DNA from 3 places in the Aestuariivirga litoralis genome. Region 3 is predicted to be linked to each of the others. Evidence: riboswitches for the same ligand, from Rfam matches in the RefSeq annotation. Region 3 holds a riboswitch; each other region holds the start of a gene.

Region 1 (9,770 bases), on a different contig from region 3:
ACGGATGATGGCCTTGCCCTCTTCCACATTGGTGCCTTCCAGGCGCACGACGAGCGGCACTTTCAGACCCACTTCCTTCACCGCCGCCACAACGCCAGCCGCGATCACATCACATTTCATGATGCCGCCGAAGATGTTGACGAGGATGCCCTTGACCTTGGGATCAGCCGTGATGATCTTGAACGCTGCCGTCACCTTTTCCTTGGTGGCGCCACCGCCCACATCGAGGAAGTTGGCAGGCTCTGCGCCATAAAGCTTGATGATGTCCATCGTCGCCATGGCAAGGCCAGCGCCATTCACCATGCAACCGATCGAACCATCGAGCGCCACATAGGACAGATCGAATTTCGAAGCTTCGATTTCCTTCGGGTCTTCTTCGGTCAGATCACGCAACGCGACAATTTCAGGATGGCGCATCAACGCGTTGTCATCAAAATTCACTTTCGCATCGAGGCAGATCAGCTGATTGTCCTTGGTCACCACCAGCGGATTGATTTCGAGCAGGCTCATATCCTTGTCAACGAAAGCCTTGTAGAGCCCGCCCACCATCTTGTTCAGCTGCTTGGCCAGATCGCCTTCCAGCTTGAGTGCCGAGGCAATGCGGCGGCCCACATAGCCCGAATACCCGGCTGCCGGATCAACATGCACAGTCACGATCTTTTCCGGCGTCTTGTGCGCCACTTCTTCAATGTCCATGCCGCCTTCGGTGGATACAATGAAAGCGATGCGCGAATTGGCGCGGTCCACCAGCATGGAAAGATAAAGCTCGCGGGCAATCGCCGTACCTTCTTCGATATAAAGGCGCTGCACTTGCTTGCCGGCGGGGCCGGTCTGATGCGTGACGAGGTTCATGCCCAGCATGCGCGTGGCTTCCGCCTTCACGTCAGCGATGGATTTCACCACCTTCACGCCGCCGCCCTTGCCGCGGCCACCGGCATGGATCTGCGCCTTCACCACCCAGACCGGGCCGGGCTGGCCTTCAGCGGCCTTCACGGCTTCTTCCACCGTGAAAGCGGGCGAGCCCTTGCCGGTTGCTACGCCATATTGGCGCAAAACTTCTTTGGCTTGATATTCGTGGATGTTCATCTGGGCCTCGTTCGCTTAGGTCACATCAGAGATAAAAAAGGCGGGCTCGAAGCCCGCCTCAAAACTTACGCCAGTTCCGGTGCCAGCGTTTTTGCGGCAGCCATCAAACCGTTCACCGCAGCGACCGATTTGTCAAAGCCGGCCTTGTCTTCGGCATTGAGCTCGATCTCGACGATGCGCTCCACACCGTTTTCACCGATCACCACCGGCACGCCAACATAGGTGCCTTTGACGCCATATTGGCCATCGAGATAGGCAGCGCACGGGAGCACGCGGCGATAATCCTTGAGATAGGCTTCCGCCATCGCAATCGCCGACGAAGCAGGTGCGTAGTAGGCCGAGCCGGTCTTCAGCAAATTCACCACTTCAGCGCCGCCATCACGGGTGCGCTGTACGATCTTGTCGATCTTTTCCTGCGTGCTCCAGCCCATCTTGATCAGGTCCGGCACCGGGATGCCGGCCACGGTGGAATAACGCACCAGCGGCACCATCGTGTCGCCATGGCCGCCCATCACGAAGGCATTCACATCCTTCACCGACACATTGAATTCTTCGGCGAGGAAATGCTGGAAGCGCGCCGAGTCAAGAACGCCAGCCATGCCGATCAGCTTGTTGGTCGGCAGGCCCGAAAACTTCTGCAGCGCCCAAACCATCACGTCGAGCGGGTTGGTGATGCAGATCACGAAGGCATTCGGTGCATGCGCTTTCAGGCCTTCACCGACCGACTTCATCACCTTGAGATTGATGCCCACAAGATCATCGCGGCTCATGCCGGGTTTACGCGGCACACCGGCAGTGACGATGCAAACATCGGCTCCAGCAATCGCTTCATAGGAGTTCGCACCCGAGAGCTTGGCATCAAAACCTTCCACCGGGCCTGACTGAGAAAGGTCAAGCGTCTTGCCCTGCGGCAGGCCCTCGGCGATGTCGAACACCACAATGTCACCAAGTTCGCGCAGCGCCGCCAGATGGGCCAAAGTGCCCCCGATCATGCCGCCGCCGATGAGAGCAATTTTCTTACGTGCCATTCAAGACCCCTGTTGCATTGCAATATTTATTGAGGACTTCCTAGTCCTGTTAACTATTGGCTTCAATAGTCATTTGTTGAGTGACGCCAATCAGTCCCGCGCCCACCAGCTGACAGACTGCATTTCCCGCAAACGTGACGCCGTTCTTAGGAATTCGGTCTTGTGCGGGCCTGTGATGCACAGTTTCTCCGGCGCCGCCGCTGCGGTGACGACGAGGCGCGTGCCCGCATCATAGAGCGTGTCGATCAGCAGGATGAAGCGCTTGGCCTCATTGCGCTCGGCAACCTTGAGCACCGGCACATGTGCCACAAACACCGTGCCATAATGCTTGGCGATGGCCAGATAGTCGGGCGCTGCCAGAGGCTGGCGGCACAGGGCATCGAATTCAAACCAGCAGCAGCCATGCGCGGCATAGGGCACCAGCAGCTTGCGGCCCAGAACTTCAATCTCCTGCGGGCGACCGGTCTCGCTGTCGGCCAGCCGGTGCCAGAGATGAACCAGAGTCTCATCGGCCTTGGGCGTCAGCGGCGAAATATAGGTCTGCTCAGCGGCCACGCGGCCCAGCCGGTAGTCCTTGCCTGCACCCAGCTCGACCACATCCATCATCTCGTTCAGCCGCGCCACAAAAGGCAGGAACAGCTGACGATTCAAACCATCTTTGTAGAGCCCATCCGGTGGCTGGTTGGACGTGGTCACGATCACCACGCCCCGCGCCCACAGCGCCTCGAACAAACGGCCCAGGATCATCGCATCGGCAATGTCGGTCACCTGCATTTCATCCAAGCACAGCAGCTTGGCATCCTTGGTGATGCCATCAGCAATATCAGCAATCACATCATCCGATTTCGAGGCCGTGCGCGCAGCATGAACCTCCTGCATGAAGCCATGGAAATGTACGCGACGTTTGGGCAGCTCCGGCGCCTGCGCGAAGAAGTCATCCATCAGCATGGTCTTACCACGCCCGACATTGCCCCAAATATAGAGGCCGTGCACAGGTTCACCGCCGCGCGTGAACAGTCGCGCGAAAAGGCCGGGCCTTGGCAACGCCAGGGCCTCGTTCAACGCTTCCAGTTTTTTGGCTATGCCACTTTGCGCCGCGTCGAGATGCATTACCCGGTTGCTCAACGACCCATTTGCTCCAGAAATCTCATGAGCAGCGTATAATGCGCTGCCGTGATCGAAACATAGCCCAGAAAGGCAATGCTGACCTGCAATGATGTGAGAGGCGTGAGCCCAGAGTCAATCTTCCTTGGCTTCAGATTGGCCACAATCGCAAAGCCGCCAAACAGGATCATGACGGTTTGCCCCATGGCGAAACCAATAGCCGCGATCACCACACCGATCGTCATCAGGCCAAGCGCGGCATGCTTGCCAACCAGTTTGGTCAGCACCGAGCGCAAGGCAATGCCACCATCCAGCGGTTCGGTCGGCAGCATGTTGAACAGGTTCAACCCGGCCGTGACCACGCCGATGATCGAATAGGCCATGGCATGCGGCCAGCCTAGGAAAGTGGGAATGGTGCAGCCAATGGCCAGCAGACAGGAAAGGCCGGGCCCCATCAAAGCGGCAAACACGCTCTGCGCCTGGCTTTCAAATGGTAGCCGCGGCACGGCAATGGCGCCCAGGAAGGGCAAGAAGATCAACCGGCCCCAAGGCTGGCCCATCATCCGGAACGCCAGCAGATGGCCAAATTCATGGATGAACAGCGCCAGCACTAGAACAGCGGCAATGTTAAAGCCCAGCAGCAATCCAAATGTGGCCAGGCTCAACAGCCCGGTCACCAAAGCCACCGCAGCGCCAATCAGCCAATAGGCCTTGTCGCCCGGCGTTCCGGTTTCGGCGAGGCCCTTGAGGCGGAACGCGCCGCCCCACAAATCAGCCCGCGCCAGAAGCTGCGCAAGGAAAGGCCGCTTGCCCCACAAATAACTGGTCTTCAACCGCGTACCCTGACCTTCGGCAGCAAAGTCGTAGCGGATTTCCAGAAGCTCATTGTTTTCGGATTTGCCTTCAAGCTCGCGTTTCAGCACCAGCCTCTCATGGGGCACAGTTTCCGCCACTTGAAAGCGCCCGCTATGCAAACGCGGCACGCCATTCTGGCCGGGAATGCTGACTTCGAACACGAAGCTGCCCTCACCCACAAATCGATATGATGCCGTCACTTGCCCCCAGCGATCCACCTTGCCGTCATAGGGCACCAGAAGCTGCCACAGCTTTTCAGTCGTCGTCTTGATAAACAGCGATGTGCGCGGCCGCACCCGCATGCGAAACGCCAGCAAGGCAAGCAGAATGATTGTCAGTGGAATTTCCGGGCCAATCTGTTGCAACAGGCCAAGCATAAGCACCCCCACATTGAAGAGAGCTGAATCTACAAGGGCAAACCTTAATAACGGGTCAGCTTTTCACCAGCGGCACATGCGGGGCGGACGAAAGCGGCAGATGGCCTGAAAGCCGTGGATCATCATGCACTTCGATCATTGTCTTGTAAGGCCGAAACCCGGCCTTCTGATAAAACGACAAAGCCTTGGGATGGTCATAATGGCAGGTATGCACCCACAGGCGGTTGATCTTCTGCGCCCACGCCCGGTTCAAGCCTTCCTGCATCAGCAGACGGCCAAGCCCCGAACCCACTTCGCCCGGCACCAGGCCGAAGAAGGCCAATTCGCAATCCGGCAATTCAGCGAAATTCAGCTCCAGCAGGCCCACCGCATCAGGCCCCTTCATGAGGACCGAAGATTCAATAGCCGGATTGGTGAGAATGGCAGACAGCGCCTCATCCGGCATGATCAGCCGGGAAAACCACATCAGGTCCTGGCCGACGGCCCTGAACACCTGACGGTAGGAAGCCAGATCCGCGCCATTGCACGGGGCCAGATGATAGCCCTCCGGCCACACCACGGGTGCAAGCTCCGGCCTGTTCAGCATTTCAAGGCACGTGACGAGGTTGACCAGTTTGCCCTTGGGCAGGTCATAATAGCCGTTGGTCAGTTCAAGTTCGGGCATCAAGCCTCTAGTTCGGTCACCAGATCGCCCAGCGCTGAAAGGATCAGCGGCAGGTTTGCCGAATAGTGTATCTCACGGCCCCGCCGCTTTGGAAGCAGCAAGTGGCGCAGGCTCATGTCTTTCAGGTGGAATGACAGCGTGGGCGGGCTCACCGCCAGCGCCACTGCAATTTGCCCAGCGGGCATGCCTGCCGGTGCCTTGCCGTGTGAAACGGGTGCCAGCAACCTCAGGATTTCCAGTCTTGTCCCCTGCCCCAGCGACCCAAAAACGCCGGCCAGATTTGTGATTTTTCTGTCCAAGATTTCCCCAACTCTTGAAATGTCGAACCGTTCATAACATCCGGGTGCAGGGAAACCAGCGCGAAACTATATTTTGGTGAATATCCGGAGACGGAAAGATGACGGAACGCGTTTCGTCAACCAGACTGCGGCAGGGACGGAATCCAAACATACCCGTCATCATCCAGGATCATGCATTCACGCATGCCATGCGGCTTGTCCATGCTGCCCGCCAGAACGGTAAAGCCTAACGCCCGCGCCCGCGCTTCTGCCTGGTCCGGGTTCACCGCATAGGCACGCAGCTCGACGCCTACGCCGCGCGGGCTGTCCGCCGTCAAACTGCCGATCAATGGATTGTTCCGGTAAGTATCGTCCACATGCAGCATGAAATCGTCGCCGCACAGGCGCATGGCGGCAAATTTGTCGGTACGGAACCGTGTCTCCGCACTTAGAATCTCGGTCACGAAAAAATGCGCCCGGTCAATGTCGCGCACGATGATGTTGATGCCCAGCCCCTGAAGGGCTGCACCATAGGCCATGGCGGAGGGTGGGTTGTCCTGCTCGGTCATGAAAGGAGCTTAGCTCCGGCACGCAGCCGAACAAGCCCCCTTAGACCTCCAGCACCACCCGGCCCATCGGCTTCGAACAGCAGGCCAGGATGAAACCATCCGCGATCTCCTCATCGCTGATGCCGCCATTATGCACCATATGCACATCGCCTTCGGTCTTCTTGATCTTGCAAGTGCCGCACAGGCCGAAATTGCAGCCAGATGGAATATTGAGGCCCGAACGCTTCGCCACCGAGAGAATGCTTTCCGTCTCGCGGCAATCGGCGATCTTTCCGCTCTTGGCGAAATTCACTTTCACCATCACGCTGTCGGCCGGCTTCACATCATGGATCAGCGGCTGATCGGCCTCAGTGCGCACCGGTGCGCCGAAGCTTTCCTGGTGATAATGCGCCATGTCAAAACCCAGCGCGTTCAGCATGTCGCGCACGCCCTGCATGAAGGGTTCGGGCCCGCAGCAGAACACTTCACGCTCCAGATAGTCCGGCGCCATCAGGCCCAGCATGATTTGCGACAGGCGTCCACGATAGCCATGCCAGGAGCGGAAGGCATCGGATTCTTCCACGGTAAAACGCAGCTGAATGCCCGGCACACGGTTGGCCAGCTGTTCAAGCCGCTCGCGGAAAATGATTTCCGATGGGCGCTTCGCCGCATGCACGAACACAATGTCGGGCATTTCACTTGAGTCCCAAGCCCAAGTCGTCATCGACATCATCGGCGTGATGCCCGACCCTGCCGAAATGAACAGCTGCTTCTTGGCTGGATGCTTGTGCGAGCTGAAAATGCCGCTGGGCCCATAGGCCTTGATCTTCATCCCCGGCTTCAGATGATCCAGCATCCAACGGCCGCCAACCGAATTTTTCTGCGCCCGCACGGTGACCGAGATCGAAACGGGGCGCGAGGGCGAAGATGAAATCGTATAGGTGCGCTGCACTGTGCCGCCAGGCACCGGCAGCTCCAGCGTAATGAATTGTCCGGGTATATAGTCAAACCACGCACCCGAAGGCGCGCGCAGGCCAAAGGTTGCGGTATTGGCGTCTTCTGGAATGACCATCGCGCATTCGAGAAGCTCAGAATCATCCCACGGCGTGGCTGACCAGTTGAGTTGCCGCTGTGCCATTATTCAGCCGCCAGTGCCGGGCGCGGCGCGAGGCGATCCTGCATGATGTTGCAATACCAATCCACAAACTGAATGACGCCCTCTTCCTGGATGGTCGAATAGGGACCGGGCTCATAGGCGGGCGAGAGAATGCCCTTCTGGTTTTCTTCCACCACTTGGCGGTCCTCATCATTGGTGTTCATCCAGACCTCTGTGAGGTTCTCGAGATCGTAATCCACGCCTTCAACCGCATCCTTGTGCACCAGCCATTTGGTGGTCACTTCGGTTTCGGTGGCGCTGATCGGCAATATGCGGAACACGATGGCCTGGTCGGCCAGAAAATGATTCCAGGTATTTGGATAGTGATACATCAGCAGGCTACCGGCATCATTGAAGGGCATCGTGCCCATGCGCTTGGTCACGGCGGCCTTGGTGCTCATCGTATAGCTTTCGGCATTGCCCAGCAGCGGCACGCGCGCCAGACGCCATTGCATCTTGGCCTGATGCACAAAGCGTGACGGCAGGCCCGCCGCATCGCAACGCTGCCAATGCGCCATGATTTCCGGCGAGGCCGAATCCGGCCCATCCATCGCGCCGATCTTCGGGTTATCCGAGAAGGTGCGGCACAAAGACGGATGCGAGCCGGAGCAGTGATAGCATTCGCGGTTGTTCTCGATGACCAGCTTCCAATTGCCCTTCTCGATAATGGTGGAGCTGAACGCCACCTTGGCATCTTGAAGTGCTGAGGGCGCGAGATACTTCATCGCGGTTTGAGCCAGCTCGGCAATCGGCGGCGGAATATCGGCGAGGCAGATATAAACCACGCCCGCCATGTCGATGCAGTGAACTTTCTTCAGGCCGTAAGCCGCAGCATCAAAACCTTCGCCCATTTCACGCGCATAGAGCAGCTTGCCGTCGAGATCATAAGTCCACTGATGATAGGGGCAGACCAGCTTTTGCGTGGAACCCGTGGCATGCGAACACAGACGCTGGCCACGGTGGCGGCACACATTGTGAAAGGCGCGGATGCGGTTGTCACTGCCGCGAATGATGACGACGGGATAGGCACCCACTTGCATCGTGGCATAAGCGCCGGGCTTGGCCAGCTCGCAGGCCGGAACAGCAAACAGCCACTCCTTGTAGAAGATGTGCTGAAGGTCCGCCTCCAGCACACCGGGATCAGAGTAGAGTTCGCGCGACAGCGAAAAATTGCGCTTGCGGGCGGAAAGCTGCGCCTGGATATCGTGGGTGTTCAACATAACGTCCTCGCAAGTTCCATGCTTCCCCGCATGGGTGGAATAAATATTACGACGGACTAATGCGGGGCTGGGTGATGAACCTGGCACGCGCATCGAAACACCGCCCGCCGCGGTTCGACTATATGCAAGGCTGGTTTCCGGGCTTTAGCGAGCTCCTCCCAGGATCAGCCGCAGCGCCTTCCCAGGTTAAACCCAGTGGCATCAATTGCAGCCTTTTCTCTCGCCTACCGTTGCGGGGGCAGCGTTGGTTTAAGCCAACTTCCCAATTCTCCGCTGTCTCCAGCGGCACCTTACGCGGTGAAAGCTAACATGTGATTTTGCGACGGCACGGATAAAAGCGACATGCGGAATGAAATCCGCGCGAGAATGCGAGTGGCTTTGTTAGTAGCGGCTGACCGAAAGATGCTCGGCCGTATCTTCGCGCCAGGCCAGCGTGCAGGAGCGCGCGGCCTGCGCCACATCCATGCCCTTTTCGCGCACGGCAAGCAGGAAAAACGCCGTCATGTCTTCAGCCAGTGCACCAATGTCGCAGGTGTCTTCATCTTCCAGCGCACCGGCAATGCGATTGGCCGCAGAAGCCATCAGCGCCTGGGCTTTCTGACGGCCTATATTGCAGGCCGAGCGCCAGCTCTCCAACAAGTCAGAGCGTTTCAGTTCGATCAGCACATCTTCTTGCAGCACCAGAGGAATATTGCCCCGGCTGCGGATCTCACGCACCGGAGAACCCGTCTTATCCGAGACTGGGCAGGAAATGATAAAGCCAGTTGCCAAGGGAAATTGATCTCTCATCGCACTCACCCCGCGCCTCAAACGCAGGCGCACACTCACTCACAGGAATGAAAGAGTGCGCCTGTCAGGTTGCAAAACCGTTAAAAAGCGAGGGATTTGCCTAAGCTTTGAGCAACCACTCATGTTCCGGCGCGTTGTAGAACTTCCACACGCGCTTCGGGCCGGCCATCACATTGAGGTAATAAAGGTCATAGCCATGGATGGCGGCACAGGGATGGTAGCCCTTCGGCACCATCACAACGTCTCCATCTTCCACCGCCATCGCCTCATCCAGCTTGCGGTCATCGGTATAGACGCGCTGGAAGGCAAAGCCCTGCGGTGGGTTCAGGCGGTGATAATACGTTTCTTCCAGCAGGCTTTCCTGCGGAATGTTGTCCTTGTCATGCTTGTGGCTGGGATAGGATGAAGTGCAGCCATTGGGCGTGATCACTTCAACCACCAGCAGGCTTTCCGCCGAGCCATCCCATTCCGGCATGATGTTGCAGACATAGCGGGTGTTGGAGCCCTTGCCGCGCGTGATGATTTCGAGATCATCCGGCTTGATCACCTTAATAGGCATGCCGCCTTTAGCGGGCGCGGTGCAGATATTGATGACCAGATCATTCTCGGCCTTCACCGACCATTTGGCCTTTGGCGGAATGTAGATCGCCCAGGGCTTGCCTTCG
Region 2 (9,770 bases), 120 kb from region 3:
TCAGCCGCTCACGCGCCGGGATCAGGTCGGGATAATCCGCCAGACCGATCAACACCTGCTTCAGCTGCTTGGCGGCTTGCGTCTTGGCCACCTCATAGGGCGCCAGATAGATTTCATTGCTCGTATAGAGATAGCCGCGCTGGCTGGACTCAGCCGTTTGCAAAGCACTACGCAATTCTGACGTTGCGGCACGCAAGGCACGCACCGAATTCACATCCTCAAAATTCCGCCGCGCGCGCTCGTTGATGTAGAATGTCATGGCCACGATCATGACGAGCGCGACAAAGCCGATGATCAGTGGGGCAATCGTCAATCTTGGCGGCCTGCGGTATGGCATTCAGCGGGTCAAATCACGAACAGACATCATGCGCAGTTTCTTGACATACCCCCCAACAGCACACAAGCAACCAAACGCGAGAACACGCATAAGTGGTATAGTGTCCTTTGATACATCTGATTTGAGGTATTAATTTCTAGCACGACACAAGCTTGTATCCCTAACACCAAGGCCATGTTTGGGGACATTTTGAATCTGGAGGCCGTGCTGTAATGGCGCGTGCGCTGTTTACCGCCGGCTCACTCCTAGCCATGAGCCTGCTGTCGTTCATCGGCCTCGCCACTGCAGATGCCAAAGACAAGACGGTCGCTGTCGTGCTTCCGCCCTGGTGGAACCAGGCCACAAGCCTCGCCGCCGCCGGAGAATCCGGCCCGGTGATCGGTGTCGGTGGCCTGCCCTTCATCGTCGTCATTCCCAATGAAATCACCCGGCCGAAAATTCGCGGTGAGTGGCTGCGTCTGCACTTATCCATTATTCCCGGCTGCTTCGGAGAGAGAGCATCAACATGAACGAGAACATTGAAACCCAGCGCCTGCGCTCCGACAGCATCATCCTGGCCATGCTGTGGTTCCACCTGCCACTGATTGCGGGGCTCAGCTTTTTTCGTGACACGAATACACTGATACTCACCAGCACCGCATTGATCGCGGCCCTGCTGCCTGCAGTTCTTCTGCGCACATCCGGTGACAAATTTCTGGGCCGCGTCGCTGCTGCAACCTGCCTGATGATTCAGGTATCGTTGATCGTTGCTGCGTTGCGTGACCACAGTTGGCAAATTGACGTCCACATGTACTACTTTGCCATGCTGGCCATCCTCGTCAGCTATCTCGATTGGCGTGTCATTGTCGCTGGCACAGCAACAGTCGCCGTGCACCATTTGACACTCACATTCATCCTCGCATCAGCTGTCTATCCGGGCGGTGCCAGCTTGGAACGCGTCGTGCTGCATGCCGTGATCCTGCTGCTGGAAGCCGCAGTGCTCATGGCCATCAGCGTTAAAGTGTCCAAGGTGATTGCCGATCTCGGCGTGACCCTTGCCGCCGTGAAAAATGGCGACGAAAAAAACCAGAAGCTGATTGCTGATCTGGACGCCACGGTTCTGCAGGTGCGCTCGGCGGATGAAGAATCCCAGCGTCACATGGAAGAAACCCGCCAGCTGATCCAGACCCTCACGACGAGCCTGGCTCGTCTCGCGAAGAAGGACCTGACCATCCGCATCGAAGACCTGCCGCCGGCCTATGCGCAGCTGGGTCGCGATTTCAATTCCACCGTTGAAAATCTCAGCTTGGTAATCAAGACCGTGGCCCAGACCACCCATGCCATCAAGCTCGGCACTCAGGAAATCTCTGTAGCAGCCTCCGATCTGTCCGCCCGCACCGAGCGTCAGGCTGCCGGCGTTGAAGAAACCACATCAGCGCTGTCCGAGCTCACCATAAAAGTGAAGCAGACGGCCAATGGCGCCAAGCAGGCCAGCGAAGCTTCGTTGTCGGCCCGCCATGAAGCCCATGCCAGCAATGATGTGGTGGCCAAAACCATTGAGGCAATCCAGCGCATCCAAGTCTCCTCCATCGAAATGACCAAGATCACCAACCTGATCGAGGACATTGCCTTCCAGACAAATCTTTTGGCACTCAATGCCGGCGTTGAAGCCGCGCGTGCCGGTGATGCCGGCCGGGGCTTTGCCGTAGTGGCAACTGAAGTGCGTTCGCTCGCCGCGCGCTCATCGGAAGCGACGAAGAGCATCAAGAGCCTGATCATCAAATCCACTGACGATGTGCAGAACGGTGTGAGCATGGTGGGCCAGACCGGCACGGCGCTCAGCAACATCGTCGGCAAGGTCGAGGAAGTCACCGACAAGATCAATGAAATGGCCGCCGCCGCCCATTCGCAGGCAACCAACCTCGACGAGGTCAATTCCGCTGCCCATGATTTTGACCGCAGCACCCAGCAGAATGCCGCCTTGGCCGAGGAAATCAATTCGTCCACACTCATCCTCACCCAGCAGACGGCAACCCTCAGCCGCATGATCAACGAATTCGTGCTTGAGATCGATCCGCGGGCAAGAGCCGCTGCTTGACCCCACTTGCGTACCCGCCTGCCCCGGTCTAGTCAGGGCATGTTTGGTGCTTGTGGCCTGAAAAGGCTGCGGGAGAATAGGGAACACGGTGCAAACCCGTGACGCGCCCAGCGCTGTAAGGCGGATGCCGTAGCAAGGCCACTGGTGAAAACCGGGAAGGCGCTCGCGGCAGATGAAGCCGAAGTCAGAAGACCTGCCAGACAACAAAGGATCGCGCCGTATGGACGGCGGCGTGATCGGTCAATGCAAGAGAAGGGACTCTCATGCACATGTCGTCCGTTGCGCCAGTTGCAGCTTCAGAGTTTTCCGCCGAGGAACGCGAAAGCGTTTACAAGGCCATCTTCACGCGCCGTGATGTGCGCAGCCAGTTCAAGGCTGGCAAGCCAGTTCCCGACGATGTTCTGAAGCGCCTGCTAACGGCGGCCCACCACGCGCCTTCGGTAGGTTTCATGCAGCCATGGAATTTCATCGTCATCAAAAGCGTCTTCCAGAAAACCTTGATGAAGATGGCCTTCAGCCGCGCCAATGATGAAGCGGCGGCGCTGTTTCCGGATGAACGCCGCGCGCTTTATTCGTCTCTAAAACTCGAAGGCATTTCAGCGGCACCAATCAATCTCTGCATTACTTGCGACCGCAGTCGCGGCGGCCCCGTCGTGCTGGGCCGCACCCACAATTATGACACTGATCTCTATTCCACCGTCTGTGCCGTGCAAAACCTGTGGCTGGCGGCACGCGCCGAAGGCATCGGTGTGGGCTGGGTAAGCATCGTTCGTGATGCCGAGCTGCGCAAAATCCTGCAACTGCCTGACCATGTCGTGCCGGTAGCCTATCTCTGCATCGGATATGTGGATGAGCTTTATGCCACGCCAGAGCTGGAGCTGCGCGGCTGGCGCCAGCGGCTGGATCTCGACAGCCTGATCTTCAATGAAAGCTGGGGCAACCCGTGACAGCGCACACTCCGCAAAAGTTGCAGACTTTTGCGATCAGAATTTGCGCCCTTATTAAATAAGCCGGCTTTCCAGCGGCAGCAATTGTTCGGGCGTCGCAAAGCCCGGCAATTCCTCAAAATGCTTTTTCCATGCTTGCAGGTGCGGATAATGCGAGAGGTCAATGCCAGCTTCGGGCGCATAACGCAGCACACCATAAACGCCGATATCGGCAATCGAAGCCTTCTTTCCCACGATCCAGGGCGACTTGCCCAGTTCCTGTTCCAGAACGGCAAGCGCCGCCTTGGCTTCGGTATCATACATGGTGCGCACTTCCGAACCGAACTGGCGCGTGCCGCGTTGCTGCGCACGCAGGCGGAACACCGGCACTGCCAGCTTGTCCCACTGCCAGAACAGCCACTCGCGGATGCGCTGCTTTTCCACCGGCACCTTGGAATTGAACTTGTCGAGACTCTCAGCCAGATGCATCAGGATGGCAGCGGATTGCACCGCATAAATCTGCCCGTCACGCAGCGCCGGCACCTGCCCGTAGCGGTTCTTCACCAGATAATCAGGCTGCTTGTGCGCACCTTCGCGCAGATTGACGTGAATATAGGAATAGGGATGCTTCATCAGCGAAAGTGCGAGCGCAGCCGTATAGGTCGGGCCGGACGTGGCACTGCCGTAAAGCGTGAAGCGCTGGCGCTCTTTCGGGCTGGGCCCCTTCTCCTTCTTGGGAGACTTTTTGACTGGCGAGGCCTTGGCTTTCGCCATGGTCTTCGTCGCGCTTTTTGCTACCGCCCGCTTTGGCTTTTGCGCCATGGGAGCATACTCCTACAATTCGTGTACTGATGATCAGTCCACGGACTATACAGGAGAGGCCCAAAAAGGGGAAGGCTTGTAAACCTATTGTTAACGCCTGATAAACCTATGAAATACCAAGCTTTTTCTTGAGGATATCGTTCACCGCAGCAGGATTGGCCTTGCCTCCGGTGGTCTTCATGACCTGCCCGACGAACCAGCCCAGCATGGTCGGCTTGGCCTTAACCGCCTCAACCTTATCGGGATTTGCGGCCACAATCTCATCAACCGCCTTCTCGATGGCACCCAGATCAGTGACCTGCACGAGGCCACGGGCTTCCACGATCTGTGCAGGGTCGCCACCTTCGGTCCACAGGATTTCGAACACGTCCTTGGCGATTTTGCCGGAGATGGTGCCTTTGGAAATCAGCTCCACCAGCCCGCCCAACTGTGCGGCCGAAACTGGTGAATCCTCAACGCTTTTGCCTTCCTTGTTCAGGCGGCCGAAAAGCTCATTGATCACCCAATTGGCGGAAAGCTTGCCATCGCGGCCCTTGGCCACTTCTTCAAAGAAGGAGGCAGAAGTCTGTTCCGCCACCAGCACGGCAGCGTCATAAGCCGACAACCCGAAACTCGATACAAACCGCGCGCGCTTTTCGTCCGGCAATTCCGGCAGGCTCTGCTTGATCTCGGCGATCATCGCCGGGTCCAGCTTCAAAGGCAGCAGATCAGGATCGGGGAAATAGCGGTAGTCATGCGCTTCTTCCTTGGAGCGCATCGAACGCGTCTCGCCCTTCTTGGCATCGTAAAGGCGCGTTTCCTGCGCGATCGATCCGCCATCTTCAATGATGCCGATCTGGCGACGCGCCTCAAATTCAATCGCCTGTCCCATGAAACGGATCGAGTTCACATTCTTGATTTCGCAACGCGTGCCGAAAGCCGCGCCGGGGCGGCGCACCGAAACGTTCACATCGGCCCGCATCGAGCCCTGTTCCATATTGCCATCGCAGGTGCCAAGGTAGCGCATGATCTGGCGCAACTTGGTCACATAGGCTTTTGCTTCGTCGGACGAACGCATGTCAGGCTTCGACACGATTTCCATCAGCGCACAGCCTGAGCGATTGAGATCGACATAGCTCATATTCGGGTGCTGGTCGTGCAGGCTCTTGCCGGCGTCCTGTTCCAGATGCAGGCGTTCAACACCTACTTGAACAACCTGGCCGTCATCGAGATCGACGCTGACGATGCCTTCGCCCACGATGGGCTGCTTGAACTGCGAAATCTGATAGCCCTGCGGCAGATCCGGATAGAAATAATTCTTCCGGTCAAAAACCGACACTTCATTGATCTGCGCCTTGAGGCCAAGACCCGTGCGCACGGCCTGCTCGACGCAGAACTCATTGATCACCGGCAGCATGCCGGGCATCGCCGCATCCACGAATGAAACATGGTCATTCGGGTCGCCGCCGAATTCGGCCGAGGCGCCGGAAAACAGCTTCGCCTTGGACAGCACTTGCGCATGGACTTCCAGCCCGATGATCACTTCCCAGTCGCCGGTGGCGCCCTTGATCCAGTCTTTCTTGTCGGCAACGCGCAATGCGGAATCCATCTTCAATCCTTCAATTCGTGAGGCCGGAATAACGGTTCAGGCCAATGTAATCAAGTCGTGGCGGCTTGCAGCTCACGCAGCAACTTGCGGTGCATGGCCTCGCTGAAGGCTTGGTCATTGATCGCTGGCTCGACAAAACAGCCCTCCCCGCCAATCACCGTCCGGGAATAATAGGCCAGGATCTCCGGCGAGCCAGTCAGGATCGGCAGGCCGTTGATCACGATTCCTCGGGCCACAGCGCCGCCCCGCGCCTGCGCCATGTTGCCATGCTCGCTGTCGCCGCCATCGCCGGAAATATCAATCACCTTGCGCCCGGTTTTCAGGTGCAAGTCGTCGAAAACATGGGTGCAATATTTCAACGCCGCCGCCATCCCGGTTCCGCCCGGCTGCCAATCGCGTGGCAGATTTTCCACTTCATCCGCCGTCGCCTTAAGGGCGGCCTCCGAATCCAGCACACGCCATCGCAGCGACGTCACTTGCTTCAAAGGGGTGGACCACTGCACCAGGCTTAAAGCTACAGCGCCCGCCGGCCCGGCCTTGATGGCCTCCAGAATATCCGGCTCACGCAGCGCTTTTGAAATGCCCCTGGTCTGCAGCGCAAAGTCGCCCGCATCCATGCTGCTGGACACATCGACCGCCAGAACCAGCGCGACATCGACGATGCTCACGCTGGCCATGAAAGCCTCTTAGGCCGCTTCTTCAGCCTCGCCGGGCACCATGCCCAGTGCGGCGAGATAAACGTCGAGCAGCGCTTCTTCTTCCATGCGCTCTTCCGGCTCTTTCTTGCGCAGCGAAATCACCTTGCGCAGGATCTTGATGTCATAGCCATTGCCCTTGGCCTCGGCATAGACTTCCTTGATATCGGCGGCGATGGCCTTCTTTTCTTCTTCCAGCCGTTCGATGCGCTCAACAATGGTCTTGAGCTGGCCTTCGGCAAATGAGGTTTTGGTCTTGGTGGCCAAGATAGTTCTCCGCTTACAAACTTAAATAAATCAGTGGTGTGATGGCTTTTTCAGGTCTTCAGGCTGGCCCGTCTGGTGCATCGCCTTCCATTCGTCATAGGGCATGCCATAGACCATTTGCCGAGCTTCGTCGCGCGAAACGTCGAGGCCCTTTTCCTTGGCTGCCGCTTCATACCAGTTGGAGAGGCAGTTGCGGCAAAACCCCGCCAAATTCATCAAATCGAGGTTTTGCACATCGGTGCGTTCACGCAAGTGTGAAAGCAGCTTGCGAAAGGCTGCGGCTTCAAGTTCGGTCTGGGTTTTGTCATCAGGCTTCATGGCCGTGATATAGGGCGAAAGGCTGGAGAATTCCAAGCCTGTTACCCAACTCTCCCCGTCATTCACAGGGGTGGGCGGAGCTTGCGCGAGGCTTTTGCAGGGCTTGTCGCTCCGGGCAGAATCCCCTAGTGATTTGCCGTTTGGGGCGATTTGCCCAAGTTTTGCTATATTGGACGTGGAGAACGGGCGCATGAAACGCTTTTTTATCGCTACCGGCCTGGGGCTTGCCCTCTTTGGCCTCTCCTCCCTGCCCGCCAAGGCTGACTTGAAGCTTTGCAACAACACCACCTCCTCGGTCAGCGTGGCCATCGGCTACAAGGACAAGGAAGGCTGGGCTTCTGAGGGCTGGTGGACGGCCAAGCCGCAAGGCTGCATCAGCCTGCTGAAGGGTGCGCTGATCGCGCGCTATTATTACATTTTCGCACTTGATAAGGAAAAGGGCGGCTCGTGGGGTGGCCAGGCCAAGATCTGCATCAAGGACAAGATTTTCACCATCCGCGGCCTTGAGCATTGTGCCGACCGTGGCTACCAGCAGCAGGGCTTCTTCGAAGTCGATACCGGTGAAAAGCAGGATTGGACTGTTTCACTCTCAGGCGACAAACCGGCCACGCCAGCCGCCGCACCTGCCGCTGATGACAAGACGGGCCAGGCGGCTCCCATCCCTGCCCCTGATGCAAACGCACCAGCCGCGCAAGGCACTGACACACAGACCAACTAGATCCCTGCAAGCGACATAACAAACAAAAAAGGCAATACGCGTGCATAGAAACCGCAAAGTCAAAATCCTGGCCACTTTGGGCCCGGCGTCCAACACCCGCGAGATGATCGAGAAGCTGTTCATCGCCGGCGTGGATGTGTTCCGCATCAATATGAGCCACACGAGTCATGCGCTTCTCAAGGAGCTGCATGGCCACATCCGTGCGGTCGAGGAAAAAGTGAAACGTCCCATCGGCATCCTCGCCGATTTGCAGGGCCCCAAGATCCGCATCGGCACATTTGCTGAAAAGCAGGTGGTGATCAAAGCCGGTGACAATTTCATTTTTGACACCAATCCAGCCCCCGGCGATGCAACCCGCGTTTATCTTCCGCATCCGGAAATTTTCGCCGGTGCCAAACTGGGCGAAAATCTTCTGCTCAATGATGGCCGCCTGCGCGTGCAGATTACCAAGGCCGAAGCCACCCGCCTCGACACCACAGTGATCTATGGCGGCACGCTGTCAGACCGCAAGGGCGTCAACCTGCCGGATACATTGCTTCCCATTCCGGCGCTCACTGAAAAAGACCGCGCCGATCTGGAAGCCGCAGCCCAACTAGGCGTGGAATGGATCGCAATTTCCTTCGTGCAGCGCGCTGAAGACGTGGCCGAAACCAAGCAGCTGGTCAAAGGCCGCGCTTTCGTCATGGCCAAGATCGAAAAGCCATCGGCCCTGCCGGTGCTGGATGACATTCTGAAATTTGCTGACGGCCTGATGGTCGCGCGTGGAGACTTGGGCGTCGAACTGCCACTCGAAACCGTGCCAGCCAAACAAAAGCACATCACGAGAGCCGCGCGCCGGTATGGCAAGCCGGTGGTGGTGGCCACCCAAATGCTCGAATCCATGATCACCGAGCCGGTGCCGACGCGCGCCGAAGTCTCTGACGTGGCCACCGCCGTTTATGAAGGCGCGGATGCGGTCATGCTCTCCGCCGAAAGCGCGTCGGGCGCCTGGCCTGAAAAGGCTGTGCAAACGATGGACAAGGTGGCCCAGTCCGCCGAGGGCGATACCTATTACAACGGCATTCTCCACGCTCAGCGCGCCGAGCCGGGCAATACCACTGCCGACGCCATTTCGGCAGCCGCCCGTACCATTGCCGAAAGCCTCCATATTCCGGTCATCGTTTGCTACACTGGCGGCGGCATCACCGGCAACCGCGTGGCCAAGGAGCGACCTTCAATGCCGATCCTGGCGCTGACGCCCATCGTCAACACCGCCCGCCGTTTGACATTGACCTGGGGCATTCATCCGCTCGTGGTGCCGGATGCGCAGAGCCTTGATGAGATGATGAGCGGTGCCAGCGAAATCGCCTTCAGCGAAGAATTCGCCAAGCCTGGCGAAAAGATCCTGATCACCGCAGGCGTTCCTATCGGCGCTCCTGGCACCACCAACCTGCTCCGGGTGGCCACATTAGGCCCCGGCGGCAAAGGCGTCTGAGCTAAACGCAGGGCAATAAGGACATTTCAGCATTGAGCCGGAGTGCGGCGGCGGGCATGATGCCCGCCACTGCAAACACGGATTTTGAAATGTCTAAGAAGCCGATCGACCGCTCAAAACTGAAAGCCGCCACTCAGGTGGCCACCGCCGCGCGCGCCTATAACGAACATGGCATGGTGAACCCGGCCGTCTATCATGCTTCGACAGTAACCTTTGAGGATGTGGAAGCCCTCAAGAACCGCAAGCAGCCTTACGTTTACGGCCGCCGTGGCACGCCTACATCACGCGCCATCGAGGAGGCGATTGCCGAGCTTGAAGGCGGCTTTGCCTGCAAAGTTTCACCCTCGGGCCTGGCGGCCATCACCACCGCATTGCTGGCGTTCCTGAAATCCGGCGATCATCTGTTGATGGTTGATACTGTCTACGCGCCGGTGCGTGATGTCTGTGACAGGCTGCTTGCCGGACTTGGCATTGAAACCACCTATTACGATCCACTGGTGGGCGAGAAGCTGAAAGGCTTGATCAAGCCCAACACCAAAATTGTCTAT
Region 3 (9,770 bases):
GCATATTGGCCGTGCCCCAAGCGGAAAGACCAATTACTTTAAGATGTTGCCCGGTATCCTGAAAGTGCCGCTTAAGGAGTTCGCTTGCGGATTTCTCACCCAGTGTCCAGGCGGTGGGCGTGGGCAGCGCGCGGTTATCCAGGGAGAAGAAGTTTTTGCCAGTCGGCAGCACGTCGAGGCGGCCGCGTGTGGGCGCGCCCGAGGGCCCCGGGCGGACGGATTTGCCATTCAGGCCGCGCAACAGGGCAGCCATTTCGGCAGGGCCGCAGGAGGTCAGAGCCGGGCGGATGGTGGACTTGATTTTGTCCAGCACTGCCGCCAGTTGATCATGTCCGCGATCGTCCAGTGCGCCTTCATCCCGGAGAAGGGACGAGGCAAACAATTCTAACCTCTCCACCGTGTCACCATTGGTGCGCCAGGGATCGTTGGTCAGTGCTTGAAGTTCGGTTGGTTTTTCTTGCGTCCAGGCTTCTGCCATCTGGCATGACAGCGGGTCGAAACCTTCAAAGCTGAAAGCATTGCTCAGTGTACGGATCAATGAGGCATCGCCACTTTCGCCTAGGCCGCGCGGCACGCGGGTGAGGGCGGCGAGCAAATCGGTTTCCTGCTGCCCCGTGGGCGATTGCCCCAGAATATGCAAGCCGTCCCTGATCTGGGCTTCCTTGAGGTCACAGAGAAAAGCGTCGAGCTTTTGCAGATCATCGTCGCCCTGGCCTTCAAGCCCAGCATCCTGATCGAGCTTCGAAGAAGATGTGAGATCGAAGATGCGCTTGCGCAGATCAGCCAGACGGCGCTTGTCGAGGCCGGAGGCGAGGTAATATTCATCCACCAGCGCTTCGAGGTCCTTCAGCGGGCCATAGCTTTCCGCCCGCGTGAGCGGCGGAGTCAAATGGTCGATGATGACAGCCGATGTGCGGCGCTTGGCTTGCGTGCCTTCGCCGGGGTCATTGACGATGAAGGGATAAAGCTGTGGCAGCGGCCCCAGCGCCACTTCGGGCCAGCAAGTGGCGGACAGGCCCACGGCCTTGCCGGGCAGCCATTCCAGATTGCCGTGCTTGCCATTGTGGATGATGGCTTGCGTGCCGAAATGGTGGCGCAGCCAGAAGTAAGTGGCGAGATAGAAATGTGGCGGCACCAATGCCGGGTCGTGATAAGTGGCTTTGGGATCAATGCCGTAGCCGCGCGCCGGTTGGATGGCGAGGGCGATATGGCCACAAGTAATGACAGCGAGATTGAATGCGCCATTCTTGAAATGTGGATCGGTGTCGGGTCGTCCCCATCGCTCAATCATCTGTATACGGATGATTTCTGGGAGGGCGGAAAAATGGCGTTGATAATCGGCAAGGCTGAGGTGGATGCCGCTTTGCCGTGATGCCAGCAGAAGCTGAATGAGGTCATTGCCACCCGTAGGAATGTCACCTGTCTCGTAGCCGTCCGCAGCGAAAGCTTTCAGAATTTCAATCGTGCTGGCGGGCGTGTCATAGCCCACGCCATTGGCCACGCGGCCATCCTTGTCCGGATAATTTGCGAGGATGATGGCGGCGCGCTTTTGCGGGTTGGGTGTGGTGCGCAAGCTGGCCCAATTGGTGGCCAGCTCCGCCACATAGGTGATGCGGTCTTCGACTGGCTTGTAGGTGACGATGCGGCACTGGGTGGCGGCGTGCAATTGCTGGTCGGCTTTGAAGGAAATGGCGCGGGTGAAGACGCGGCCATCGAGTTCCGGCAGCACTACATTCATCGCCAGGTCAGTGGCGCGCAGGCCTTGCGCGGAAGCCTGCCATTCTTCCTCGGCGCTTCCGGCCAAGGCCACTTGCAGCACCACGCAGCCGGGTCTCGCCAAGGGATCGCGCGCTTCGTCGCCCACGGCAAAGCCAGTGGCGTTGAGGATCACACTGGGGGGATGGGCCTTGAAATGCTGGTCGAGGAAGGCGGCGCTGGCTTCATCCTTCAGGCTGGAGACGTAGATGGCGCAAGTAGGCAGGCCGCGCGCAGTGAGGGCGGTCGCAAGTGCGTCGATGGGCTGGGTCTGGCCGCCTTCGATGACGGAGCGGTAAAAGATGATGGCGGCCTTTGCGCTTTCTACCTGCTGGTGAAATCTGGCTTTGGGCAAAGCTTCGGGGGCAGGCGGATCAAGATCACGCCCTAACAGCCGCCCGCAGAATTGCAAAAGAGCCTTGGCGTTCTGCTGGCCGCCATAAGCGAAATACTGGCGCAGGCGTTCCACATCGGCGGCGCCCAAAGTGGAGCGGGCGGAAAGTTCAGCGTCTGCTTCCTGCCCGCCGGGGATTAGCGCCAGTTTGATGTTGTTCTCCCGCGCCAGGGCTTCGATCACGTCCACGCCGTACGGCCAGTAGCTCTTGCCGCCCAACAGGCGGATGATGATCAGGCGGGCCTTGGCCAGCGTGTTCCCGGCGTAAAGATCGACAGAGAAATTGTGCTGTAGCTGCAGCAGATTGGCGAGGCGCAGGGTAGGGGCGGCATCGCCCAGTTGATCATGCGCGGCGGCGAGGCAGGCGAGTTCTGAGTCAGCGGCGGATAGCACCACCACATCGCCGGGCGTTTGCCGCAGGTCCACCGCCTCGGCTGCGCCGTCGATCACGCCGGATGTGGTGGCTAGGAGGTGCATGCCTGACGGCCTATCCGCGCAGGCTCTGCTCGATCGCCTTTTGGTCCATGGTTTTTTCGCCGATCACCACCAGGCGGGTCTGGCGGGTTTCGCCATTCGCCCAGGGGCGGTCAAAATAGGAATTGAGGCGGGGTCCGACGGCCTGGATGAGCAGGCGCGCATCCGAGCCCGGAACGGCAGCGAAGCCTTTGAGGCGCAGAATGTCATGCGCTGCGATGGTGCTGGCGATGCGCGCGGTGAGCGCCTTCTGGTCGAGGCCCTGCGGCATATCCACGATGAAGGTTACGAAATCATCATGGTCGTGCTGTTCCTCGCCTTCCATCTCGTGGTGAGACAGGCGGTTGTGCAGATCAACCGCGGCGTCAGCTTTCACGCCCAGCAGCACGGCAGCATCAATCACGCCTTGCGTGGTGTTGACGAGCTTTGTGCCCTTGCGGATCTGGCCCTTCAGCTCGTCCGACACTGCGCCCAGCGCCTGTGCGTCGAGAAGATCTGTCTTGTTGAGGATCACCAGATCAGCGCAGTTCAGCTGGTCTTCGAACAATTCCCAGATGGGGTTTTCGTGTTCCAGGTTCGGGTCTTCAGCGCGGGCCTTGGCGATGGCTTCTTCGTCATCAGCGAAGCGGCCTTCGGAGAGTGCCTTGCCGTCCACCATGGTGACCACGCCATCCACCGTGACGCGTGATTTGATTTCGGGCCAATTGAAAGCGCGCACCAGCGGCTGTGGCAGAGCGAGACCCGAGGTTTCGATGATGATGTGATCTGGCCTTGTGCGGGCCAGCAGCTTTTCCATCGTCGGGATGAATTCATCAGCCACGGTGCAGCAGATGCAGCCATTGGCCAGTTCGATAATGTCATCTTCCGCGCAGGCATCGCTGCCGCAGGCTTTCAGGATGTCGCCATCCACACCCACATCGCCGAACTCGTTGACGATGAGGGCGATCTTGCGGCCGCCGGCATTCTGCAACAGGTTGCGGATCAAAGTGGTTTTGCCGGCGCCCAGAAAACCGGTGATGACGGTAGCGGGAATCTTCTCGGTCGAAGTCGTATCAGTCATGGCAGTGTTCACCCTCCGTGAAGCCATTGGTTGATCGGCAGCGTTTCCACGCTGATCCGGCAGGTCTCCTGACTCGCGGGTCGCTGGATCCAGACAACCTTCCCGGTTTCCCAGTGGTGTTGATGCCTGGTCCTCGCCGCTCACAGTTGCGGGGGCAGTTCTGGCCTTGGCTCCCGGATTGGGTCAGCCGCACCAAATTCCCTTTGAAGCCCCGTGAATGGTCATCCTTGGGGCACCGGATGGGTGCGGTTTGGCAAGCGGGGACAGCTGAGTCAAGCTGTGCCAAAACAAGCCCAGTTTTTAAGGCTTTCTTCACTATAATCTGACGGTTCGGCAACGGAGTCTTAACCGTAAGGGTCCACACTCCGTTGATCATGAAGGTAAGTCGCGTTTCTCTGGCGTTGGTGTGTTCGGTTTTTCTTGCAGCGGTGGGCGCAAGTGCCGGTTCCTCTTTCGCTGCCGGTTCTGCAGATGCTTTGACGGCTTCGGCCTATCAGGCGCTTTCCGCAGGCAATGCCACCCAATCGGTGGAGCAGTTCAGCCAGGCGATTTCATCGCAGCAGCTGGGGCCTGAAGCCCTGGCCAATGCCTATCTCAACCGGGCTCTGGCGTTCCAGAAGCTGGGGCAGGATAGCAAGGCAGTGGAAGATTACACTGCAGCTCTCAATCTGGATGCCATGCCCACTGACATTAGGGCCCGCGCGCTTTACAATCGCGGTCTCGCGCAGGAACGGGTGAAGAGCCCGGTTCTGGCGATTGAAGACTACACCAGCTCGCTGCTGATCGATGCCAATTTCTCGCAATCCTATCTGGCGCGCGCCAATGCGTTGCGTGACAGCGGGCAATATCTATTCTCGATCTCGGACTATGAGCGCGCGATCAAGAACAACCATCCGCAGCCAGCCGTGGTCTATTTCGGCGAGGCCCAGGCCTATGAAGCCCTGAAGCGTCCGATTGAAGCCAAGAAGTTCCTGAAGGCCGCGCTGCAAGCCGATCCGAAATTTGCTCCCGCCCAGGAAAAGATGAAGGCCTATTCCGATGTGGCCGAGCTTGACGATGCCGCTGCTGATCCGATTTTGACGGGCAGCCTGACCAGCCCAGTCAACCAGACCAATGTGGCCATGAAGGCCATGCCGCAGGCGGTGGAACCGCCTACGCAGATGCTGGCCGAAGCGACCCAGGCGAACAATGATGATGCCTCGACGGCTGCTGACCAGATTGCTGATATGGCTGCCGATGAAGGTTCCTATTCCAGCCTTGAGCCAAAGCCCGCCAAGTTCGGCCGGGTGGAGGTGGCGCAAGTCCCGAACATTCCTGCCGTTGCTGCCAAGGCTGCGGCGCAGGCGCAAGTGGCGGAAGCCAAGCCGGTGATCAAGCAGGCAACGCAGAAGGCAGCGCAGGTTGCGGTAATTCAACCTGCCTCAGATGATGCGAATGCCATTACCGATAGCGATCCGATTGCCACCGCGAGCACCGGCCAGGCTCCAGATGTTGCCAGCACGTCAGTCATGTCAGGCTGGGTGGTGCAGATTTCTTCCGCCAACAGCGAAGATGCCGCCTGGAGCAGCTGGAAAAAGATGCAAGGCTCGCATGCCGTTCTGGCCGGCGAGAATGCTTCGGTGATCAAGGCTGATCTGGGTGCGCGCGGCACGTTCTACCGTGTGCGCATGGGTGGCTATGACAATCAGACCGCAGCGATGAAGGCCTGCCTGAAGATCAAGGCCGGCGGCGTTGCCTGCTACGTGGCCAAGGCCAGCTCGTAACAATTTCGAACTATCTTATTGAAGGCGCGCAAGCTTCTGGCTTGCGCGCTTTTTTATTGGGTTACTTCAGCAGGAAAGTGACCTTCATGTTGACGCGCCATTCCGCCACCTTGCCGTTCTTCACCACGCATTTGATGTCCTGAACCCAGGCGCCTTCCACATGGTCAAGGGTGGAATCTGCCTTGGCAATGCCGGTTTCCACCGCATCTTCAATGCTTTTGGTGGAGGCGGAGGTGATTTCGATGACTTTTGCGACGGTGGACATGTGGAAACCTCATTCAGTTGCGGAAAGCTGCCGCTCACGGCTTTATCCGCCGGGGCATTTTCGCTAGTTCACTATGGCATGACTTTGAACCTGGTGAAACTCTGTGTCGGCGTTGATGAAGTTCAGGACCTGAAGGACTGGATCAAGCAGAAATATGCCGACCGCGAGACCAGCATGCATGTGACGCGCATGTGGCCACGCCGCGAGGCGGACATATTGCCCGGCGGTTCACTCTATTGGGTGATCCGCGGCATGATATTGTGCCGCCAGCAGATTGTGGGTTTTGAGAAAACCACCGGCGCTGACGGGATCGATCGCTGCCGCATCCTGATGAACAAGAAGGTCGTGTTGGTGCATCCGGTGCCGCGCCGCGCCTTTCAGGGCTGGCGCTATCTGGAAGCCAGCGATGCGCCGCCCGACATGAAGAAGGGTTCCGGCGGCGGTGCGGATCTGAGCGAAAAGATGCGGCGCGAGCTGGCGGAGCTGGGGCTGCTGTAGCGTTCTCACATCACACGGCGATGTTATCGATCAATCTGGTCTTGCCCAGCCAGGCGGCAACGAGCAGGCGGATGGGTTCATTCGCACCTTGCACCAGCGCCAAGGTTTCGGCATTGCGTGCGGTAAAATAATCCACTTTGAAGCCCAAAGTTTCCAGCGAACGCGTGGCGCTTTGCGTCGCGGTTTGCGGCTTGGCGCCGCCGCGGATTTTCTCCGCAGCCTGCGTCAGATTGCGATGCAAGGAAACAGCCTGCTGGCGTTCGTGTTTCGACAAATAGGCATTGCGTGACGACATGGCGAGGCCGTCTTCCTCGCGCTCGGTTTCAACGCCGATCACTTGGGTGGGCAAATTGAGGTCACGCGCCATGCGGGTGACGACCATCAGCTGCTGATAATCCTTCTCGCCGAAAATCGCATAGTCGGCTGTAGATGCCGTGAACAGCTTGGCCACCACGGTTGCCACACCATCAAAAAATTGCGGGCGGAATTTGTCTTCCAATCCGGCAGAGGCGGGGCCTTGCATATGGATGTTGGTGGCAAAGCCATCGGGATAAACTTCCTCTGGCGCTGGCGCATAGACCAGATCCACGCCTTCGGATTTCAGCTTCTTCAAGTCGCCTTCCTCGTCGCGCGGATAGCGGCTCAGGTCTTCATTGGCGGCGAATTGCTTGGGGTTCACGAAGATCGAGGTCACCACCTTGTCGGCCAGATCAAAGCCGCGACGGACCAGTTTCAGGTGGCCCTCATGCAGGGCGCCCATGGTCGGTACAATTGCGGTTTTCAACCCTTTGGCGCGCCAGCCTGCAACCGTGCTGCGCAATCCATCCACATCCCTCACCGTAACGATTGGCATTCGACCTTAATCCGTTGTCCCCGTTTACGCATAAGCTTAGCTCTTATTATTTGATCCTGCATCGGCTATGATGAATCAGTACGATCATAACGAGTTTGCCTGATGTCCCGCCCATTCCGCAGCATTGAAGAAGCCACTAGTTTCCTGACGCGCGCGGCCACTGAAGAAGGCGTGAGCCATCTCTCTTACTGGTATCTGCAATACAGCGAGGGTGCGCCGGATCAAGTGATCTGGGTGGCCACTTATGATCCGCATTACATGCAGCACTATATGAGCAATTTTACCCCGCTGAGCGATCCGGTGATCAACAGCGTGATGGATAACAAGCTGGTGGATTGGGCTGAATGGTTCAAGGTCGATCATGTGGCGCAAGCGGTGGACCATATTGCCAACCGATACGGCATCACTAAATTCGGTATTTCGATGCCGCTGCCAGCACCAGGTGAAGACAAAATCATCTTCTCGGTGAATACGGCATCGAGCGAAAGCGAATGGGCCAAGATGCGCGGCGCACTGGTCAAACGGTTCCAACCCTTCGCGCGCGAATTTGATGAGCGCATGCGGCCCCTGGTGGCGCAGGTGGAAAAGGGCGACAGCGTGTTCAAGCTTTCGGCGTGAACATCCCCGGCAGCCAAATTTATTGGAAGGCCCGGGGCCAGATCTCTTATTTCCTTCTGCAGAACGCCGTTGTCAGGGAGTTGGAGGCGCGCTGGAGGAATCCGCCTGCCAGAAAGACATGCGATTTAGGCAGCGAGTTGGTTGTATCGCTGACCTCGTATGCGCCGCGTCTTTCGACCGTGATTTACACTCTGAAATGCCTTTTGACGCAGACGGTGCAACCAGACCGGATTATCCTGTGGGTCACGGCGGAAGATGAAAAACGCCTGCCGCAAAAGGTGAGGGCCCTCATCGGCACGCGCGGATTTGAAGTGCGCCTTGCACCGGACTGGGGCTCGTACAAGAAAATCATTCCGGCTCTGCTGGCCTTTCCTCAAGCCTATATTGCCACCGCAGATGATGATGCCTATTATCCGGCGAACTGGCTGGAAGGGCTTGTTACAGCCTGCAGCCCACCCAAGCGGCAGATCATTTGCTACCGGGCGCATGGGATGAAAATTGTGGGCGGCAATATCGCTCCCTACGCAAGCTGGGATTATCAGGCGAAGAGTTTCGGCAACAATGTGCTTTTCCCGACTGGAGTAGGGGGCGTGCTTTATGCACCGCATGCGCTTGATCCGCGTGTGATCGATGCAGAACTTTTCACATCGCTTGCGCCAAGTGCTGATGATGTGTGGCTGGCCTGGATGGGGCACTTTGCCAAGAGCGAATATGTCAAACTCGAAATGGCAAATAGAGTGGTTGAATGGCGCGGCGCTTCGCGGACGAGCCTGAAAAAGTACAATGTTCGGCAGGGTGGCAATGATCGCCAGATCGACGCGATGGCCAAGCATTTTGGACTGATCGCGCGGGGAAACTACACTCAGCGCTGAGGGACTTTCACTTGTCTTTGTAGTGGATGCCGCGGTCCACGGCCGCATTGCCGAATTTCTCGCGGATCTTGTCGATGGCTTTTTCGGCCTTGGTCAATTGCTGGCGGTGGCTGTCCAGTTCATTGTCTGGTGCGCCATCAACTTCCTCAAGGCGCGATATGCCGATGCCGATCAGGCGAAACTTCTCGTGGCCGGTTTCCTTGCGTAGCAATTGCTTTCCCGCATCAAACAACACATGCGCCAGGTTGGTGGCATCAGCCACAGAGCGCGCGCGGGTGCGGCTCACAAAGTCCTTGGTCTTCAGCTTCAAGGTGATGGTCTTGCCAGCATGGCCTGATTTCTTGGCGCGGCGCGACACGCGCTGGCACAGGTCCCACAGCTTGGCTTCCAGTGCCTCATAGTCGGCAATGTCTTCATTGAAGGTGGTTTCGGCGCTGATGGATTTTTCGACCTCGTGCGTATCCACCTCGCGGAAATCCTCGCCGCGGCTGAGATGATAAAGCCTGGCCCCCATGCTGCCGAAGTCGCGCATCAGGTCGATCTTTTCCATGGTTTGCAACTGGCTGATCAAAGTGATGCCACGTTTGGCCAGGCTGGCCTGCATGGCCGCCCCCACGCCCCAGATATTGCCAACTGGCTTTGTGGCAAGGAATGCTTTCATCTCAGCAGCGCCCACCACCGAGAAGCCGCGCGGCTTTTGAAGATCAGATGCCATCTTAGCCAAAAACTTGTTGTGTGACAGTCCGACTGACACTGTCACACCGATTTCATCTTCGATGCGCCGTGCCAGCCGCGCCAATGACAAAGCCGGCGGCGCGCCATGCAGCCTGGTGGTGCCGGTGAGATCGAGGAAAGCTTCATCGATCGAGACCGGTTGCACCATAGGGGTGAGGCCCAGCATCAACTCGCGCACTTGCTTGCCGACCTCGACATATTTGGCCATGCGCGGTTTCACCACCACGGCATCGGGGCAGAGTTTCAGTGCTTTGAACATTGGCATGGCGGATTTCACCCCATGGATGCGGGCAATATAGCAGGCGGTGGAGACCACGCCGCGGGTCCCGCCGCCTACGATGACAGGCTTGTCGCGCAATTCTGGATTGTCGCGTTTTTCAACGGCGGCATAGAAGGCGTCGCAGTCGATATGGGCAATCGAAAGGTCAAACAGTTCTGTGTGGCGCAGCAGGCGGGGGCTCTTGCAGGCCGGGCAGCGCGCAT

The links. Region 3 has a riboswitch for cobalamin ahead of cobW (cobalamin biosynthesis protein CobW). Riboswitches for the same ligand answer to the same signal wherever they lie in the genome.
Region 1: it holds a riboswitch for cobalamin, as region 3 does, so the genes downstream of both, F8B91_RS15020 (aromatic ring-hydroxylating oxygenase subunit alpha) here and cobW (cobalamin biosynthesis protein CobW) in region 3, are expected to answer to the same signal.
Region 2: it holds a riboswitch for cobalamin, as region 3 does, so the genes downstream of both, bluB (5,6-dimethylbenzimidazole synthase) here and cobW (cobalamin biosynthesis protein CobW) in region 3, are expected to answer to the same signal.

Annotation. Positions count from the first base shown of each region.
Region 1 is NZ_WAHS01000002.1:669,685-679,454, forward strand. Features, by position in the region: gene sucC (ADP-forming succinate--CoA ligase subunit beta) at 1-1,086, opposite strand, end outside; gene mdh (malate dehydrogenase) at 1,152-2,114, opposite strand; gene zapE (cell division protein ZapE) at 2,205-3,239, opposite strand; gene F8B91_RS14995 (metalloprotease) at 3,236-4,438, opposite strand; gene F8B91_RS15000 (GNAT family N-acetyltransferase) at 4,506-5,114, opposite strand; gene F8B91_RS15005 (ArsR/SmtB family transcription factor) at 5,114-5,413, opposite strand; gene F8B91_RS15010 (VOC family protein) at 5,530-5,961, opposite strand; gene F8B91_RS15015 (hybrid-cluster NAD(P)-dependent oxidoreductase) at 6,002-7,078, opposite strand; gene F8B91_RS15020 (aromatic ring-hydroxylating oxygenase subunit alpha) at 7,078-8,316, opposite strand; cobalamin riboswitch at 8,428-8,624, opposite strand; gene F8B91_RS15025 (hypothetical protein) at 8,698-9,105, opposite strand; gene iolB (5-deoxy-glucuronate isomerase) at 9,206-9,770, opposite strand, start outside.
Region 2 is NZ_WAHS01000001.1:754,822-764,591, reverse strand. Features, by position in the region: gene F8B91_RS04050 (sensor histidine kinase) at 1-313, opposite strand, end outside; gene F8B91_RS04045 (hypothetical protein) at 550-846, shown strand; gene F8B91_RS04040 (methyl-accepting chemotaxis protein) at 843-2,414, shown strand; cobalamin riboswitch at 2,442-2,629, shown strand; gene bluB (5,6-dimethylbenzimidazole synthase) at 2,678-3,361, shown strand; gene F8B91_RS04030 (glutathione S-transferase family protein) at 3,416-4,162, opposite strand; gene gatB (Asp-tRNA(Asn)/Glu-tRNA(Gln) amidotransferase subunit GatB) at 4,269-5,750, opposite strand; gene F8B91_RS04020 (DUF1194 domain-containing protein) at 5,801-6,427, opposite strand; gene F8B91_RS04015 (DUF2312 domain-containing protein) at 6,437-6,712, opposite strand; gene F8B91_RS04010 (DUF1244 domain-containing protein) at 6,743-7,030, opposite strand; gene F8B91_RS04005 (DUF1036 domain-containing protein) at 7,221-7,748, shown strand; gene pyk (pyruvate kinase) at 7,789-9,222, shown strand; gene metC (cystathionine beta-lyase) at 9,312-9,770, shown strand, end outside.
Region 3 is NZ_WAHS01000001.1:633,804-643,573, forward strand. Features, by position in the region: gene cobN (cobaltochelatase subunit CobN) at 1-2,626, opposite strand, end outside; gene cobW (cobalamin biosynthesis protein CobW) at 2,637-3,683, opposite strand; cobalamin riboswitch at 3,725-3,938, opposite strand; gene F8B91_RS03330 (SPOR domain-containing protein) at 4,058-5,446, shown strand; gene F8B91_RS03335 (dodecin family protein) at 5,508-5,711, opposite strand; gene F8B91_RS03340 (DUF1489 family protein) at 5,790-6,209, shown strand; gene panC (pantoate--beta-alanine ligase) at 6,220-7,062, opposite strand; gene F8B91_RS03350 (autoinducer binding domain-containing protein) at 7,165-7,680, shown strand; gene F8B91_RS03355 (hypothetical protein) at 7,884-8,552, shown strand; gene F8B91_RS03360 (DNA polymerase IV) at 8,560-9,770, opposite strand, start outside.